Regions from separate parts of the Paraburkholderia sp. BR10936 genome, predicted to be linked through region 3. Evidence: predicted binding sites of a transcription regulator. Region 3 holds the regulator's gene; each other region holds the start of a gene.
The links. The regulator HrcA, encoded in region 3, represses chaperone genes, less so after heat shock. The targets are predictions, from matches to a motif close to TTAGCACTCNNNNNNNNNGAGTGCTAA.

Region 1 (6,083 bases), 130 kb from region 3:
TTCGTCGATAAGCCGCATAATTAAAGCATTCGCTTATGACGGCACGGTACGCCGCGCCCGAAGTCCAATCCATCTCGCCACGTTCATGCCCAGCGACACCCCTCCCATCGTCCTCACCTTCGGCCTTTCCGACCCGACCGGCGGCGGCGGACTTCAAGCCGACCTGCTCACGCTCGCCAGCATGGGTTGCCACGGCGTCACCGCGCTGACCGGCTACACGGTGCGCGACTCCGCGGGCTGCGACGAAGTGACTGGGCTCGACCCGGAAACCGTCGCCACCCAGGCGCGCATGCTGCTCGAAGACATGCCCATCGCGGCGTTCAAGGTCGGCGCGGGCGCGCGCGCCGAGGTCGTGAGCGCGATCGCCGAGGTGGTCGCCGACTATGACGACTTGCCGCTCATCCTCGCCCCCGACTTCACGCTCGACGACGAACACGTCCTCGCCGCCGACGAACTGCGTGAAGCGATGGCCGACCTGCTCGTGCCGCAGACCACGCTGCTCGTGGCGGACTCTGCCACGCTGATCGCGCTCGCACAGCCGGACGGCGACGCGGAAGCGCCCAGCGTCGACGCGGCCATTGCGCACCTGCTCGCCACCGGTTGCGAGTACATCCTGGCGATGGAAACGGGCACCCATCGCGTGGTCAACACGCTCTATTGCGAAGATGGCCAGTTGCGCCAGGACCTGTGGGACCGCTCGACGCAGCCGATGATGGGCGTGACCGACACGCTCGGCGCCGCCATCGCCGCGCTGCTTGCCAATGGGCAAGAGCCGCCAGAGGCCGTGCGCGAAGCGCAGGAATATGTGTATCAGGCCGTGCAGAACGCGTTCAGGCCGGGGATGGGCGCGTGGCTGCCCGACCGGTTTTTCTGGGCGCGCAGCAACGACACGGACGCCGACGAAGCGTCGCCCGGCGAAGCGAAGCAATAAGACCACGGCCTGGCGTTCTACGCGGAGGCCAGGCGTGCAAACCGCACAGACGAAAAAAAGCCCGCATCGCTGCGGGCTCTTCTTTTCGGGCTAGGGGCACACGCCTCACGGCGCGTCCCCTGCACTTCTGCACTTCGATGTAATTTCGGCGTGAGCCTGGCTCTGCATGGGACCGGAGTAGGCGCTGAAGCACCAACTCCGGATCGCGATTACATGTCCATGCCCATGCCGCCCATGCCGCCGGGCATGCCGCCAGGCATCGGAGCATCTTCCTTCGGCACTTCAGCAACGGCTGCGTCCGTCGTCAGGAGCAGGCCGGCAACCGAAGCTGCGTTTTGCAGTGCGGTACGCGTGACCTTCGTCGGGTCGACCACGCCGGCTTCGACCATGTCGACGTACTCGCCGGTCGCTGCGTTGTAGCCGTAGTTGCCTTGACCAGCAGCAACTGCTGCCACGACGACCGAAGCTTCTTCGCCGCCGTTCGTGACGATCTGGCGCAGCGGCTCTTCCATGGCGCGCAGGACGATCTTGATACCGGCGTCCTGGTCTGCGTTGGCGCCCTTCACGCTGGCGATTGCCGTACGTGCACGGATCAGCGCAACGCCGCCGCCCGGGACGATGCCCTCTTCAACGGCAGCGCGGGTTGCGTGCAGCGCGTCTTCCACGCGTGCCTTCTTTTCCTTCATTTCGACTTCGGTCGCAGCGCCAACCTTGATCACTGCCACGCCGCCTGCCAGCTTGGCAACGCGCTCTTGCAGCTTTTCACGGTCGTAGTCCGACGTCGCTTCTTCGATCTGCGTGCGGATTTGCTTCACGCGCGCTTCGATGTTCACGGCTTCGCCTGCGCCGTCGATGATCGTCGTGTTTTCCTTGCCCACTTCGATGCGCTTGGCTTGACCGAGTTCGGCCAGCGTTGCCTTTTCGAGCGTGAGGCCGGTTTCTTCAGCGATGACTTGACCGCCGGTCAGGATCGCGATGTCTTCCAGCATGGCCTTGCGACGGTCGCCGAAGCCCGGAGCCTTGACGGCGACGGTCTTCAGGATGCCGCGGATGTTGTTGACGACCAGCGTTGCGAGCGCTTCGCCTTCGACGTCTTCGGCGATGATCAGCAGCGGACGGCCAGCCTTCGCGACTTGTTCCAGAACCGGCAGCAGATCACGGATGTTCGAGATCTTCTTGTCGAACAGCAGGACGAACGGGCTTTCCAGCACGGCGACTTGCTTGTCCGGGTTGTTGATGAAGTACGGCGAGAGGTAGCCGCGGTCGAACTGCATACCTTCGACGACTTCCAGCTCGTCTTGCAGCGACTTGCCGTCTTCGACGGTGATGACGCCTTCCTTGCCGACCTTGTCCATCGCCTCAGCGATACGGTCGCCGATCGACGTGTCGCTGTTTGCCGAGATCGAGCCGACTTGAGCGATTTCCTTGTTGGTCGTGCAGGGCTTGCTGACCTTGCGCAGCTCTTCGATTGCTGCTGCGACGGCCTTGTCGATGCCGCGCTTCAGGTCCATCGGGTTCATGCCCGATGCGACGTACTTCATGCCTTCGCGAACGATCGACTGGGCCAGAACCGTAGCCGTCGTCGTGCCGTCACCGGCGTTGTCGCTGGTCTTGGAAGCAACTTCCTTGACCATTTGCGCGCCCATGTTCTGGAGCTTGTCCTTGAGCTCGATTTCCTTTGCGACCGAGACACCGTCCTTGGTGACCGTCGGGCCGCCGAACGAGCGCTCGAGCACCACGTTGCGGCCCTTCGGACCCAGCGTGACCTTCACTGCGTTGGCGAGAATGTTCACGCCTTCAACCATCTTGGAACGGGCGGAATCGCCGAACACGACGTCTTTAGCTGCCATCTTCTAACTCCTTGAATTCTTGAATAGTGAGCGGTGGAATGAACTTACTTGTTCACCACGGCCATGATGTCTTCTTCACGCATCACGAGCAGTTCGTTGCCATCGACCTTGACGGTCTGGCCAGCGTACTTGCCGAACAGAACGCGATCGCCGACCTTCACGTCGAGCGCGATCAGGGCGCCCTTGTCGTCGCGCTTGCCCGGGCCGATGGCCAGGACTTCGCCTTGATCCGGCTTTTCTGCCGCTGCGTCCGGGATCACGATGCCCGAAGCGGTCTTGGTTTCTTGATCCAGGCGCTTGACGATCACGCGATCATGCAAAGGACGAAGGTTCATGGATAGATCCTCTCTTGATTAGGACTTGAAGCGACTCAAGAAAACCTGGCTGCCGACTACCGCCAGCCAGAGATGTTGTTCGCACCGGAGTTGTTAGCACTCTCATGCGGTGAGTGCTAATTATATGGACGGGGAGTGACAAATTCAAGAAGGGGCGGAATGGGGAATTTCCGTTGAAATTGATTGAACCCCAAAGGCATTCTTGCGAGTTCAGGTGGGAACTATCGGATGTCAAGATTGAGTGCCATATCAAAATATTTCCAATAAAAACAAAAAGATAGGTCGTCTCAACACCCACGCGACAAGAAACCGCATGACTCTGGAAGCAACGGCGTCCAGCAAGCTGGCCCCGGCCCGCCGGGTCCTCTGGGACGCTTCTCGGGGAAATCCCCGATCTTGCCATGATCCGGCACGATTTAGACCGACAAACAGGTTTGTTGGCGACCTACTGCTCGCAGGCAGCGCATATGTGCGGTAGACAACACTGCCAAGGTGCGTATGAACGGAAAATCACTCATATGATCTTTCGAGCGGCTGCGCCCGGTGAGGCACCGCCGCTCTCCTGCGCATGCAGATCGTGAGTTCCGCGAGGCTTCGCCGATCGCTTCAACGACGATCCTGAACATGCCGAAATGGCGTCGCCATGACGGTGGAACGACAGCATGTCAGTTCAGATGACTCGTAACCAGAGTTTCCCCACACCATGCAAGTTCTGTGGCGGGACGCTCTATCAGCACGTCGATTCCTGCCCTTATTGCGGCACGGATCGCCCGCTCGACGCGGCTGCGCACGCGCGCCCGAAAGCCACCTTAAGAGTCATCGGTTCCGCGGCAGCGCCTATGCCGGCCGTTGCAAAGGTGTCGCTCGCCGGCGCGGCCGCATCCCATCGCCCGGCGGTGCACGCAGACTATTTGCACCACTATCAACTCGAGGAACACCGGCCGTTCTGGCGCACCGGTAAAGGGCGCTTCGTGAAGGGCGTTTTGCTCGCCTGGTTCATTGTCGCAATCGCATACGCTGCGTTTCTGCTATACGGCGAAAGGCGCGGCCAGGAAAGAGAAGTACGCGTCACGCGCGCGAGCCTCGCGGAGAAAAGCTTGCCAAGCGCGAATGCCACACTTCCACGTGGCGCGAGCAATCAGGCAGCGCGCGAGATACAGCGCGACAGCGCACCTGCGGAGCAACGCCGCGATGATGCCCTGCAAAGCGCGGACCGATGTGCCTCGCAACGTGCCTGGGATTGCGTGCGAGAACAGGCATCGTTGGCGCTCGCGATAGATCCGGCCAGCCCGCACGCACGATCGCTGATGGAGCGCGCCATCCTGGCGACGGGCTGGTCGCCGCTTCGTACGCCGATCGGCCCCGCGCAATCGGACGCGGCTGTGCCGCGGCCGCGCGATGCAAGCAGCGTTCCGCTGCCGTCGTCGCGGGATTGGGGCGCCGCTGCGCCGGCCGCGCCGAACGCCCCGGCCATAGTCACGTCACCTCCCCCGCTGCCGAGCGCGAGTGGCACGCCAGCCAATGGACATCCAACGGACGTCGAAAGTGCGGATACGAGCGTCACATCGGCAGCTGCGAATCAATCCGCTGCCGCCGGCGCCACCGTCCCTGGCAGCAACGACGACGGCGTCGATACCCAGGAGCGCGCGATTCGCCAACTTGGGTGGAAGGACGCCCCATCCTCCGAAGGCACGCATTGAAAACGATTACAGATTAAATCGAAGTCTGCTGTAGAACGTATCCAAGGCGGGAGAGAGACCATGCTGAAAACGATGCTCGCAGGACTGGCGGCGCTGATTGCCCTGCTCTTTTCGACACTCGCGCTCGCCGCTGCCGCAGACGCGAACTACAAGATCGTGACTGGCCAGGAGCGCGGGACGTACATTCAGATCGGCCAGGACCTGGCGAAATGGGTCGCGCAGCCGGCGGGCATCGATCTCGAAGTGATCCCATCGAAAGGCTCGGCCGAAAACGTGCAGCGCATGCGTTTCGAGCCCGGCGTGAAGCTCGCGCTCGTGCAGTCCGACGTCTACCAGGCCTACGTCGACATGGCCAATTCCGGCAACGAAGAGGCCGGCACGCTGATACGGCCGCTGCGGCTCATCATGCCGCTCTACGACGAAGAGATTTACTTCGTGGTGCGTAACGACTCGCCGATGAAGACGATCAACGAAATCAAGGACAAGGTAATGAGCGTCGGGCTGATCGGCAGCGGCACCGCGCAGTCGGCGACGACGCTGTACCGCCTCATGTTCGGCCAGCCGATCCCTGAGCAGAACGCGCAGCACCTGAGCAACGAGGACGCGCTGGCCGCGCTCATCGTCAAGAAGATCGATGTGGCCATCATCGTCGCCGGGCAACCCGCCAAGCTCTTTACCGACATGAACCCCGAACTGCTTCAGCAGATCCGCTTCTTGCGCGTCGATGCGAACGCGCCGGAAACGGCGCGCGCAAAGCAGACCTACTATCCCGCGACGATTCACGTGTCGAGCTACCCGAACTGGCTCAAGGAAGACGTGCCGACATGGACGGTCAAGGCCTTTCTCGTCACCTATGACTACAACCTGCGCGATACGGTCGGCAACCTGAAGCGCTTTGCCGATTCGCTCTGCGCGAACTTCGACAACCTGCAGGAGCACGGGCATCCGAAATGGAAGCAAGTGAAGCTCGAACTGCCGGGCCTCGGCAAAGGCTGGCAATACTATCCGCCCGTTGAGCGACGCCTGAAGGCGTGCTTCGCGCATCGCGCCGCGATGCAGGCGGCCGCGCCGCCGCGCGCCGTCGCCACAGAACAAGTCAATGCACGGCCGTGTTCGGACCAGGAGCGCCTGCTTCTGCTTTGCAAGTAACTTGACACGGAATGGACATCTTCCACCAGGCCGCGGACCGCGCACATCGAACCGCTCGACGCGGTTAGAGCGCCTGGCAGCGGCCCCGCGGTACTGCTTTCTCAGCACGCACAATCGC
Region 2 (6,083 bases), on a different contig from region 3:
AGGAAAGCCAGCTCATCAACAATCCCGACTACGGCCTGCTGGCGAACGTCGAGGAAGACCAGCGCATTTTCCCGCTGACCGGCGCGCCCACGCCCGACGACCTCGACGAACTGCTCACGAAGGTCTGGAAAGAGCCCGCGTTCTTCCTTACCCATCCGCTCGCGATTGCCGCATTCGGCCGCGAATGCACGCGGCGAGGCGTGCCGCCGCCTACGGTCAGCCTGTTCGGTTCGCAGTTCCTCACGTGGCGCGGCATTCCGCTGATTCCTTCGGACAAGGTGCCGGTTGCCGACGGCAAGACCAAGATCCTGTTGCTGCGCGTGGGCGACAAGCGCCAGGGCGTGGTGGGCCTGTATCAACCGGGCGTGGCGGGCGAGCAGGGGCCGGGGCTCTCGGTGCGCTTCATGGGCATCAACAACCAGGCGATCGCGTCGTATCTGATCTCGCTGTACTGCTCGCTGGCGGTGCATTCGCCGGATGCGCTGGCTGTGCTCGATGACGTGGAAATCGGCAAGTACCATGACTACCCTGACACCTACCGCTAACCCAACGGAGATCGCGCATCCGCCGTTGCCGGGCGGACTGCCGGATCCCGCCACGCTCGCGCGGCTCGCCAACGAGTTCTTCAGCACGTTGCCGGGCGGCGCAGGCGCGCCCGGCGTCGCGGCAGGTAGCGGCGCGGTAGGCGGCGTGCCGTCCGCCTTGCCCGCGGCCGCGCCGATACTTGCCTCGGTCAGCAATCCGGCGCCGGCGGGCTCACCGCTCGCGGGTCCGGGCGGCACCGGCACGGGCGTGCCGGGCTTCGCGCCGCCGCAAGGCAAGGCACCGGGGTTGAATCTCGCGCCTTCCGCGCCCACGCACGTGCTTTCGCTCGGCAATCGCGTACCCGCGCTCGCGCCGCACGCGGCGGCGGCGAACGGACTGCCCGACAACGCGGTGACGGTCGCACCGGCGCTGGAGCCGCGCGCGGGCGGCTCGCTGCTTGGCGTGCCACAGGCTTACACGGTGGCCGAGCCGTCCGAGCCAGTGCGAGCCACGACGAGCGAGCGTTCGCCGTTCTACTTCACGGAAACGGCGGGCAACGGCTGGCGCGATACGGCGCGCGATATCGAGGTGCCGGTGCACGGGCTCGCCTCTCCCGAAGCGTTCGGCTTGCCGGGCGACGATGCGCTGCGTGGCCTGCTGACCCTCGATCATCGGGACTACGATGCAAACGGCGGCCCCGCGCGATACTTTCTCGACGAACGGGCGGCGGCGCCAGGCGTGAGCCAGGGGGTGCCGTTGCGCGGCGCGCATCCGCCTTTCGATGTCAATGCGGTGCGCCGCGACTTCCCGATCCTCCAGGAGCGCGTGAACGGTAAGCCGTTGGTGTGGTTCGACAACGCCGCGACGACGCACAAGCCGCAGGCCGTGATCGATCGCCTCGCGTACTTCTACGCGCACGAGAACTCGAACATTCACCGCGCGGCGCACACGCTCGCGGCGAGAGCGACCGACGCGTACGAACATGCCCGCAAGACGGTGCAGCGCTTCATCAATGCATCGTCGCCCGAAGAGATCGTCTTCGTGCGCGGCACGACCGAGGCGATCAACCTGATCGCGAAGACTTGGGGCGTGCAGAACGTGGGCGAGGGCGACGAGATCATCGTCTCGCATCTCGAGCACCACGCGAACATCGTCCCGTGGCAGCAGCTCGCCGCGCTCAAGGGCGCCAGGCTGCGCGTCATTCCGGTCGACGATTCGGGCCAGGTGCTGCTGGACGAGTACCGCAAACTGCTCAACGACCGCACGAAGATCGTCTCGGTCACGCAGGTGTCGAACGCGCTGGGCACGGTCGTGCCCGTGGACGAGATTGTGGAGCTTGCGCATCGTGCGGGCGCGAAGGCGCTGGTCGACGGCGCGCAGTCGATTTCGCACATGCGGGTGGACGTGCAGGCGCTCGATGCGGACTTCTTCGTGTTCTCGGGCCACAAGATCTATGGGCCGACCGGCATCGGCGTGGTGTACGGCAAGCGCGAGGTGCTGGAAAACATGCCGCCATGGCAGGGCGGCGGCAACATGATCCAGGACGTGACGTTCGAGCGGACGGTGTTCCAGCCGCCGCCGTCGCGCTTCGAAGCGGGCACCGGCAATATCGCCGATGCGGTGGGGCTGGGCGCCGCGCTGGACTATGTGAGCCGCGTCGGGATCGAAAACATCGCGCGTTACGAGCACGATCTGCTTGCCTACGCAACGAGCGTGCTCGCGCCGGTGCCGGGCGTGCGCCTCGTGGGCACGGCTCGCGACAAGGCCAGCGTGCTGTCGTTCGTGCTGAAGGGCTACAGCACCGAAGAGGTGGGGCAGGCGCTGAGCCGCGAAGGCATTGCAGTGCGCGCGGGGCATCATTGCGCCCAGCCCATTCTGCGCCGTTTCGGTCTGGAAGCCACCGTGCGGCCCTCGCTCGCGTTCTACAACACGTGCGAAGAGGTCGATGCGCTCGTGTCGGTCGTTCGCGGTCTGGCGCCGCGGCAGTAACACGACCCCGGAGCGGCGTTGCCTGACGCCGCTCCGCTTCCTCTTTTCCTCTCTCCTTTCCGTTTTCCACTTCCGCGCGATATCGATAAGCCCGTTCGTGAGATATCGATCTGCCAATCCGTTATTGGAGCGGCGCGCGCCGGCTTTCTATACTCGGTTTTCCATCAGCACTCGCACGAGGCGAGTGCCATTTTCACCGCGAATAACCGAGAGATAACCGCAAGGAAGCCACCCATGAGCCTGCGCCCACTGCACGATCGCGTGATCGTCAAACGACTCGACCAGGAAACCCGCACCGCGTCGGGCATCGTCATTCCCGATAGCGCCGCCGAAAAGCCGGACCAGGGCGAAGTGCTGGCCGTGGGACCGGGCCGCCGCGACAACGACGGCCGCCGCATTGCGCCGGACCTGAACGCGGGAGACCGCGTGCTGTTCGGCAAATACGCGGGCCAGACCGTGAAGGTCGACGGCAACGAACTCCTCGTGCTGCGCGAAGAAGACATCGTCGCAGTCGTCAATCAATAAGCGAGAACCTGAGAGAGCACGTCATCATGGCAGCCAAAGACATCGTATTCGGCGACATCGCCCGCACCAAACTCATCGAAGGCGTGAACCTGCTCGCCGACGCCGTCAAGGTCACGCTCGGCCCGAAGGGCCGCAACGTCGTGCTCGAACGCAGCTTCGGCGCGCCCGTCGTGACCAAGGACGGCGTTTCGGTCGCCAGGGAAATCGAACTGGCCGACAAGCTCCAGAACATCGGCGCGCAGGTCGTCAAGGAAGTCGCCTCGAAAACGAGCGACGCAGCGGGCGACGGCACCACGACCGCCACCGTGCTTGCGCAGGCGATCGTGCGCGAAGGGCAGAAGTACGTGGCGGCGGGGCTCAACCCGCTCGACCTGAAGCGCGGCATCGACAAGGCGGTGGTGGCCGCCGTTGAAGAACTCAGGAAGATCAGCAAGCCCACCACGACGAGCAAGGAGATTGCGCAGGTCGCGACGATTTCGGCCAACGGCGAGGAGTCGATTGGCCAGCGCATTGCCGAGGCGATCGATCGCGTGGGCAAGGAAGGCGTGATCACGGTGGAAGACGGCAAGTCGCTCGCCGACGAACTCGACGTCGTGGAGGGCTTGCAGTTCGATCGCGGCTATCTCTCGCCGTACTTCATCAACAACCCGGACAAGCAGGTCGCCGAACTCGACAATCCGTTCATCCTCCTGCACGACAAGAAGATCTCCAACATTCGCGACCTGCTGCCGCTGCTCGAACAGGTGGCGAAGGCCGGGCGCCCGCTGCTGCTGATCGCCGAGGATATCGAGGGCGAGGCGCTCGCCACGCTCGTCGTCAACAACATTCGCGGCGTGCTGAAGACGGTGGCCGTGAAAGCGCCGGGTTTCGGCGACCGCCGCAAGGCGCTGCTCGAAGACATCGCGATCCTCACGGGCGGCCAGGTGGTCGCCGAGGAAACGGGCCTCACGCTGGAGAAGGCCACGCTCCAGGAGCTGGGCCAGGCCAAGCGCATCGAGGTGGGCAAGGAAAACACCACGGTGATCGACGGCGCGGGCGAAGCCGGCGCCATCGAGGCGCGTGTGAAGCAGATTCGCGTGCAGATCGAGGAAGCGACCTCCGACTACGACCGCGAGAAGCTGCAGGAACGTGTGGCGAAGCTGGCGGGCGGCGTGGCTGTCATCAAGGTGGGCGGCGCCACCGAGATCGAAGTGAAGGAAAAGAAGGACCGCGTGGACGATGCGTTGCATGCCACGCGCGCGGCCGTGGAAGAGGGCATCGTGCCGGGTGGCGGCGTGGCGCTGATCCGCGTGCGTCAGGCGATCCTTGACCTGAAGGGCAAGAACGCCGATCAGACGGCGGGCGTGAAGATCGTGCTGCGTGCACTGGAAGAACCGCTGCGTCAGATCGTGAGCAACGCGGGCGAAGAAGCGAGCGTGGTGGCGGCGAAGGTCGCGGAAGGCACGGGCAACTTCGGTTACGACGCGGCCACGGGCGAATACGGCGATCTGGTCGAAAAGGGCGTGCTCGATCCGACCAAGGTCACGCGCACGGCGCTGCAAAACGCGGCTTCGGTGGCGGGACTCTTGCTCACGACCGATGCCACGGTGCATGAGGCTCCCAAAGCCCAGGCGGCGCAAGCGCCGGTGGGTGGCCCTGGCGGCGCCGATCTCGGCTTCTAGGCCGGTTTTGCCGGGCAACGGGGGAAGGCCGCCCTGGCGTGATGCCAGGCGCGGCTGCCATGTCTCGACAACCGGGCGTCAGCGCGCTCAGGCGGATTGCCAGCGCGCATCGGCGACGACGAGCTTCTTCGGGATCAGCTTGAGTTCGGAGAACGTATCGGCAATTTGCTGCTGGTAGGCGAGCGTGGCCGCGTCGACGGGCTGCACGCCGTAGCTCGCGCGCCTGAGGGCGAGTTCGAGCGTCGACGCGTCGAGGCCGACAAGCGGTGACAGTTGAGCCGCAACGGCCGGAACGTTGTCGCGTGCCCAGGCGTCCACGGCGCCGATTTCCTCCACGACCGCATGCAGGACAGACGCATGCGCGTTCGCGAAGTTACGGCTTGCTATGTAGTACTGTGTATTGCGAACGAGGTTTTCGCCGTTCGCGATCGAACGCACTTTCGCCTGGTGTTCGATTGCCGCGAGGTAGGGATCCCAGATCACCCAGGCGTCCACGCTGCCGCTCGTGAATGCGGCGCGCGCATCGGCGGGAGCGAGATAGACGGGCTGGATATCTTCATACTTGAGGTTGGCTCTCTGCAGCGCCTTGACGAGCAGATAGTGCACGTTCGAGCCTTTGTTGAACGCAACGCGCCTGCCGCGCAGGTCGGCGGGCGTGCGGATCGGCGAATCTTCGTGCACGACAATGGCCTCACCCTGCGGCGCGGGCGGTTCGCTGGCAATGTAGACGAAATCCACGCCGCCGGCCTGCGCAAAGATGGGCGGCGTTTCGCCCACGGTGCCGACATCCACCGCGCCGGCGGCAAGCCCTTCCAGCAACTGCGGGCCACCGGGAAACTCGAGCCATTGCACGGTGAAGCCGAGCGGCGCGAGCCGCTTCTCCAGCGTGTGCTGAGCCTTTAGCACCACAAAGTTGCCGTACTTCTGGAAACCGATGCGCAGGACCCGGCCTTCGTCCGCGCGTGCCGCGCCGCTTTGAAGCGTCAACGCGGCAGCGCTCGTGAGCCCCGTTGCGCCACGCAGCGCAGCGGCCGTCGCGGCCCCCGCTGCGAGCTTCAATAGCTTGCGGCGTGCGCCGTTTGCCGTGTGGTCGTCGTGATGGTCGTGGTTGTCGTTCGACATCGTGCCGTTGCCTGTTTAAAGATGCATGTTGAAACTGCCGCGCGTGCGCGGCGATCCATCTCTCACCTTAATCTGTTTCAACATCGGCACAACCAAGATATTGTCAGATGCTTATCTGCGCTGGCGCCCTCAGCGGATTTTGCCGAACCGGAGTATGTTGTGACTTTCGTTTTCCGGCGGCCGAAGCGATGAACCGTAACCGACAGTTGCATCTCGGCGCATTCATGCGCCCCGTCAGCCTGCACACGGGGGCGTGGCGTT
Region 3 (6,083 bases):
CGAAAGCCGCACGTGCTCCGCGTTCACTTCCTCCCATTCGCCCGGCTGCGGCGCGAGCTTGTCGAGCTCGGCGAGCTGCCACGCGAGGCGCTCGCGCTCGAGCTGCAGCTCGCGGTCGCGCGACATGGCGCTCTGCAGGGCGAGACGCGCGTCGCGTGCCTCGCGCCACGCGCGCGTGACGGTGGCGGCGAGATCCGTGAGGCCCGCGTGCGTGTCGAACAGTTCGCGCTGCGCATCGGGGCGCATGAGCAGTTGGTGAGCATGCTGGCCGTGGATGTCCACGAGCATTTCGCCCAGTTCGCGCAGTTGCGCGAGCGTGGCGGGCGTCCCGTTGATGAAGGCGCGCGAGCGCCCGCCGCTGTCCACCACGCGGCGCATCATGACCGTGTGCTCGCCGTCGCCGTTCGTGAGCGCCTGCTCGTCGAGCCAAAGCGCGGCATGCGCGGGCACGTCGAACTCGGCGGTGATGTCGGCGCGGGCCTCGCCGGTGCGCACGACGCTCGCGTCGGCGCGCGTGCCGAGCGTGAGGGCGAGGGCATCGATCAGGATCGACTTGCCCGCGCCGGTTTCGCCGGAAAACACGGTGAAACCGCTATCGAATTCGAGGTCGAGCGCGGCGACGATCACGAAGTCGCGAATCGAGAGATGGCGAAGCATGGCGTCTGGTTCTGCTTTTTTGGGTTGGCTTTGATTACCGTGGGACTGCTGGCTGCATGGCAACGCACGCGCGCGCTTCACGCTAAGACGCGGGTTTAGTCCTCCGGATCGCCCTGCAGCGAGGGGTGCTCGTTCCAGTGCAGCTTCTTGCGCAGCGTGCGGTAGTAGCTATAGCCGACCGGGTGCAGGAAGGGCACCGTGTGGCGCGAGCGGCGCACCTCGATCACGTCGTTCAGCTCCAGCGCTGTGAACGACTGCATGTCGAAGTTCACGTTGACGTCGCGGCCCGCCACGATCTGGATGCTCACCTTGCAGTCGTCGGGCAGCACGATCGGGCGGTTCGAGAGCGCGTGCGGCGCGATCGGTACGAGCACGATGCCTTGCAGCTGCGGATGCAGGATCGGCCCCTGCGACGAGAGCGCGTAGGCGGTCGAGCCCGTGGGCGTCGCGACGATCAAGCCGTCTGAGCGCTGGTTGTACATGAAGCGGCCATCCACGTTCACGCGCAGTTCGGCCATGCCCGAAAAGCCGCTACGGTTCACGACCACGTCGTTGAAGGCGAGCGCGTGGTAGATCGGGTCGCCGTCGCGGGTGATGCGCGACTCGAGCAGCGAGCGCTCCTCGCGCTCGAACGAGCCCGCGAGCAGTTGCGGCACGACCTCCTGCATCTCGGAGAACGCGATGTCGGTAATGAAGCCGAGCCGCCCGTGGTTGATGCCGATGAGCGGCGTGCGGTAGGGCGCGAGCTGGCGGCCGATGCCGAGCATCGTGCCGTCGCCGCCGAGCACGACGGCCACGTCCGCGCGCGCGCCGATTTCGGACGGCTGCAGCGCGGGATAGCCTTGCGCGCCGATTTCCTCTGCGGTTTGCGCTTCGAACACGACCTCGAAGCCGCGCTTCGAAATGGTCTGGGCGAGCGCCGTCAGCGGCTCGGCAATGCCCGGCGTATTGCTGCGCCCAACGAGCGCAACCGTCTTGAACTGGCTCTGGATCTTCTGGATCTGCATGCCGGCATTACACCATAGTCAGGTCACGAAAAGAACCTGGCGCAAGCCGGGCGCGGCCCGCCAGGCCTTGCGCGCCGCGCCCTCCCGCCCTAAGCCGGTGACACGGCGATGACAACGCGCGATGTGCCAGACGATGTGCCATGCAACATGCCCGGCGGCAACGGGCGAAACCGGGCCGCCCCGCGCTGCGGGCCTGCCCGTCGGGCCCGACCTGGCGGCGCACTCGCGGCCAACCCGCCATTAGGCTAAAATTTTGAGTCATGCTAGATCCCCGCGCACAAACCCTCCTCAAGACGCTGATCGAGCGCTACATCGCCGAAGGTCAGCCGGTCGGCTCGCGCACGCTGTCGCGCTATTCCGGCCTGGAACTGAGCCCGGCGACGATCCGCAACGTCATGTCGGACCTCGAGGAGCTGGGTCTCGTGTCCAGCCCGCATACCTCGGCCGGGCGTGTGCCCACGCCGCGCGGCTATCGCCTGTTCGTCGACACCATGCTCACCGTCGAGCCCAGTTCGGACGACGACGCGCTCACGCGGGCGGTAAAGACCACGCTGCGCCCCGGCGAGCCGCAGAAAGTGGTGGCGGCGGCGGCCAGCGTGCTCTCGAACCTCTCGCAGTTCGCGGGCGTGGTGCTGACGCCCCGGCGCAGCCACGTGTTCAAGCAGATCGAGTTCATGCGCCTGTCCGACAAGCGCATCTTGCTCATCATCGTGACGCCCGAAGGCGACGTGCAGAACCGCATCATGGCGACGCAGCGCGACTTCACGCCTTCCGAGCTCATCGAAGCCTCGAATTACATCAACGCGCACTTCGCGGGCCTGTCGTTCGACGAGGTGCGCCGCCGCCTGCGCGAGGAAATCGACGCGCTGCGCGGCGACATGACCACGCTCATGCACGCGGCCGTAACCGCGAGCACCGAAGAGCCCGAAAGCGGCGACACCTTGCTCATTTCCGGCGAGCGCAACCTGCTCGAAGTGGCCGACCTTTCCTCGGACATGGCGCGCCTGCGCAAGCTCTTCGACGTATTCGACCAGAAAACCAGCCTGCTGCAGCTGCTCGACGTCTCGAGCCACGCGCAGGGTGTGCAGATTTTCATTGGCGGCGAGTCGCAACTCGTGCCGATCGAGGAAATGAGCGTGGTGACGGCTCCCTACGAGGTGAACGGCAAGATCGTCGGCACGCTCGGCGTGATCGGACCGACGCGCATGGCGTACAACCGCGTGATTCCGATCGTCGACATCACGGCGCGGCTGCTCTCGCTCACGCTCAGCCAGAACTGAGCGCCGCATCGGGCACCCCGGCCTTTCCGACGATCATCCCTCGAAAGGCGTGGTGCGCGCCATCGGCCGAATGGCCAACGCGCGGTGGTCACTCGCCGCGTCGCGGGTCCGGTTTGGCCCGCCAGGACCGCCCGCTATAATGCTTGTTTCATGCAACCGTTGCTGCGCATTCGCGCGGCGCCACTGATCGCCTATGCGTTTCGACCTGGAGCGGCCTTCGCAGTCCGCCGCGGCGCATCGCGTCGCCGTGCTGCTCATCAACCTGGGCACGCCGGACGCGCCCACGCCGCGCGCCGTGCGCCGCTATCTCGCGCAGTTTCTGTCCGATCCGCGCGTGGTCGAGATTCCGGCGCCGATCTGGCAGGTCATCCTGCGCACGCTGATCCTGCCGTTTCGCGGCCGGTCGTCGGCGAAGAAGTACGCGGCGGTCTGGACGCCCGAAGGCTCGCCGCTGCGCGTGCATACGCAGAAGCAGACCGACGGCCTGCGCCATTTGCTGCAAATCAACGACTACACGGTCCTCGTCGATTACGCGATGCGCTACGGCACGCCCGACATCCCGGCGATGCTGAACCAGCTCAAGCTCGCGGGCGCGGAACGCATCCTGCTCATGCCGATGTATCCGCAGTACTCGGCGTCGACCACGGCCACGGCGTTCGACGCGGCCTTCGCCGCGCTGCGCCGCATGCGCAACCAGCCGGAAATCCGCACGGTGCGCGGCTATCACGACCATCCGGCGTATATTGCGGCGCTCGCGGCCCAGGTGCACCAGTACTGGCACGCGCACGGCAAACCCAATTTCGCGGCGGGCGACCGCCTCGTGCTGAGTTTTCACGGGGTGCCGAGCCGTACGCTCGATCTGGGCGACCCGTACCACGACCAGTGCCAGCAAACGGCCGCGCTCCTCATGCACGCGCTGGAGCTAACGCCGGTCGAATGCCGGGTGACCTTCCAGTCGCGTTTTGGGCGGGCGCAATGGCTCCAGCCATACACGGCGCCCACGCTGCGGGAACTGGGCGCGGGCGGCGTGCACCGTGCGGACGTGTTCTGCCCCGGTTTCACGGCGGATTGCCTGGAAACCATCGAGGAAATCGGCATGGAAGTGCGCGACGAGTTCCTGCACGGCGGCGGCAAGGAGTTTCACCGCATAGCATGCCTGAATGCCTCGCCGGCGTGGATCGCGGCGCTGGGCGAGATTGTTGCGCAGCACCTGCAGGGCTGGCCCGTGCAAGCCGCGGCGCCGGCTGGCGCAGTGGCCTGACCCAGTGAACTGAGCGTGAACTGAGCGGCGCATCCGGAAAGCTTCTGATGAACTACAAGATTTCGACCGAACCTGGCGCGCGGCTGCGCATCGACAAATGGTTATGGGCGGCGCGTTTCTTCAAGACGCGCTCGCTCGCCTCGGACGCCGTGGGCAAGGGGCGCGTGCGCATTGGCGGCGACGCCGTGAAGGCATCGAAGGATGTGCGCGTGGGCGACCTCGTCGAAATCGAGATCGATCATGTGGTCTGGGAAGTGCAGGTATTGGGCATTTGCGAGATGCGCGGGCCCGCCAGCATCGCGCAGACGCTCTATGCGGAAACTGAAGCCGGGCGCGAGCGGCGCGCGGCGGAGCAGGACCGGCGCCGGCTCTTTCGCGAACCGGCTGCCGTGTTGCAGGGCAGGCCGACCAAGCGCGACCGCCGCACTATCGACAAATTTTCGCGTGAGGGTTGAAGAGCGCTTCCATCGTAGCGTGCACGCCCCCGTATTCCGTCGTGTTTTCGTTCACGGCGCCCGACATGCAGATGGTCGTAGTCCCGGCGATGAGTACCAGCGCGACCACCGATATGGCAAAGGTCAGTTTCACGGTACTCCCCTTGGGATCGCAGCAAAACAGCCAGTTTCGAGGCCCGGATAGCGTTTTTATGTGCGGTGCTGCTGCTAAAAAAGGTGCTGTCCGTGGGCCCATTCGGTGCGGTGCCGGGCTCAGGGTAAACGCGTCATGAGCAGCACCTGTTCCTGAGTGTAGGTCAGGGATGTCCCTTACTCAATTTCATTTTTGCGGCGCTGCAGTAATGATTGTTACGGGCGATTGCGCGGCTTGATTTTCTGTATAAAAAAGCCGCAAGCGCCTCTTGAAACAAGCGATCCGGCACCCATGTGCTCTCGCGATGTCCGAAGCCTCTGTCGCGTCGGCGCAACGGCCCAGGCGCAGTAGAGCGGCCGGCGTCATGGCGCCCGAAGCTTTGTTCCCTTTTTCACTATTCAACGACGTTCAGCGACATGGAAAACACGCAAGAGAACCCGACGAGCCAGAACCCCAAGCCCGCGGACGAGGCGTCGCAGGCAGCCCAGCCCCAGGCGGCTGAAGCGGCCGAGCAGGCAGCCCAAGGCGGCGTGGACCAGAACGCAGCGGCGCTTGCCGAGGCCGCACTGGCCGAAGCCCAAGCGAAAGTCGCCGAATTGCAGGACGCCTTCGTCCGCGCCAAGGCCGAGACCGAGAACGTACGCCGCCGCGCGCAGGAAGACGTCGCCAAGGCGCACAAGTTCGCGATCGAAAACTTCGCCGAGCATCTGCTGCCGGTGATGGACAGCCTCGAAGCCGCTCTCGCCCATAACTCGGACGACCTCGCCAAGGTCAACGAAGGCGTCGAACTCACGCTCAAGCAGCTCACCGGCGCGCTCGAGAAGGGCAAGGTCCTCGCCATCAACCCCGTCGGCGAGAAGTTCGACCCGCACCGTCACCAGGCCATCTCGATGGTCCCGTCCGAGCAGGAAGCGAACACGGTGGTCAGCGTGCTGCAAAAGGGCTATGTGATCGCCGACCGCGTGCTGCGTCCGGCGCTCGTGACCGTTTCGGCACCGAAGTAAGAAAGATGTAAGTAATGCGGTGGCCTGAAGGAACCCAAAGGAACCCAAAGGCCCTGCGATTAAAAAAAATGATGGAACGCATAGCCCAAACCCCTTGAAATCGCCGTAGCGGCACTTATTTGGGCAGTAGTTCCGTATTGAAGTGGACGCCAGCCGCGCACAAGGGAAAACGCGGCTCGAGCATGTAGTTACCTGCGCAGCGCGAAAGCGGCGTCCGCACAGCGACCAAATTCTGGAGATTTGACAAAAATGGGCAAAATCATTGGTATCGACCTCGGCACCACCA

Region 1: the regulator HrcA is predicted to act here: its motif matches at 3,210-3,236, upstream of groES (co-chaperone GroES).
Region 2: the regulator HrcA is predicted to act here: its motif matches at 2,679-2,705, upstream of AB4Y36_RS25310 (co-chaperone GroES).

What each region holds. Positions count from the first base shown of each region.
Region 1 covers NZ_JBFRCM010000008.1:253,245-259,327, reverse strand. Annotated here, with positions in the region: gene AB4Y36_RS19105 (hydroxymethylpyrimidine/phosphomethylpyrimidine kinase) at 86-931, shown strand; gene groL (chaperonin GroEL) at 1,141-2,781, opposite strand; gene groES (co-chaperone GroES) at 2,826-3,116, opposite strand; gene AB4Y36_RS19090 (TAXI family TRAP transporter solute-binding subunit) at 4,877-5,965, shown strand.
Region 2 covers NZ_JBFRCM010000013.1:82,928-89,010, forward strand. Annotated here, with positions in the region: gene AB4Y36_RS25300 (family 2A encapsulin nanocompartment shell protein) at 1-545, shown strand, start outside; gene AB4Y36_RS25305 (family 2A encapsulin nanocompartment cargo protein cysteine desulfurase) at 520-2,514, shown strand; gene AB4Y36_RS25310 (co-chaperone GroES) at 2,749-3,039, shown strand; gene groL (chaperonin GroEL) at 3,066-4,700, shown strand; gene AB4Y36_RS25320 (sulfonate ABC transporter substrate-binding protein) at 4,788-5,822, opposite strand; gene AB4Y36_RS25325 (LLM class flavin-dependent oxidoreductase) at 6,011-6,083, shown strand, end outside.
Region 3 covers NZ_JBFRCM010000008.1:119,585-125,667, forward strand. Annotated here, with positions in the region: gene recN (DNA repair protein RecN) at 1-657, opposite strand, end outside; gene AB4Y36_RS18550 (NAD kinase) at 753-1,664, opposite strand; gene hrcA (heat-inducible transcriptional repressor HrcA) at 1,925-2,944, shown strand; gene hemH (ferrochelatase) at 3,138-4,205, shown strand; gene AB4Y36_RS18565 (RNA-binding S4 domain-containing protein) at 4,253-4,660, shown strand; gene grpE (nucleotide exchange factor GrpE) at 5,210-5,797, shown strand; gene dnaK (molecular chaperone DnaK) at 6,047-6,083, shown strand, end outside.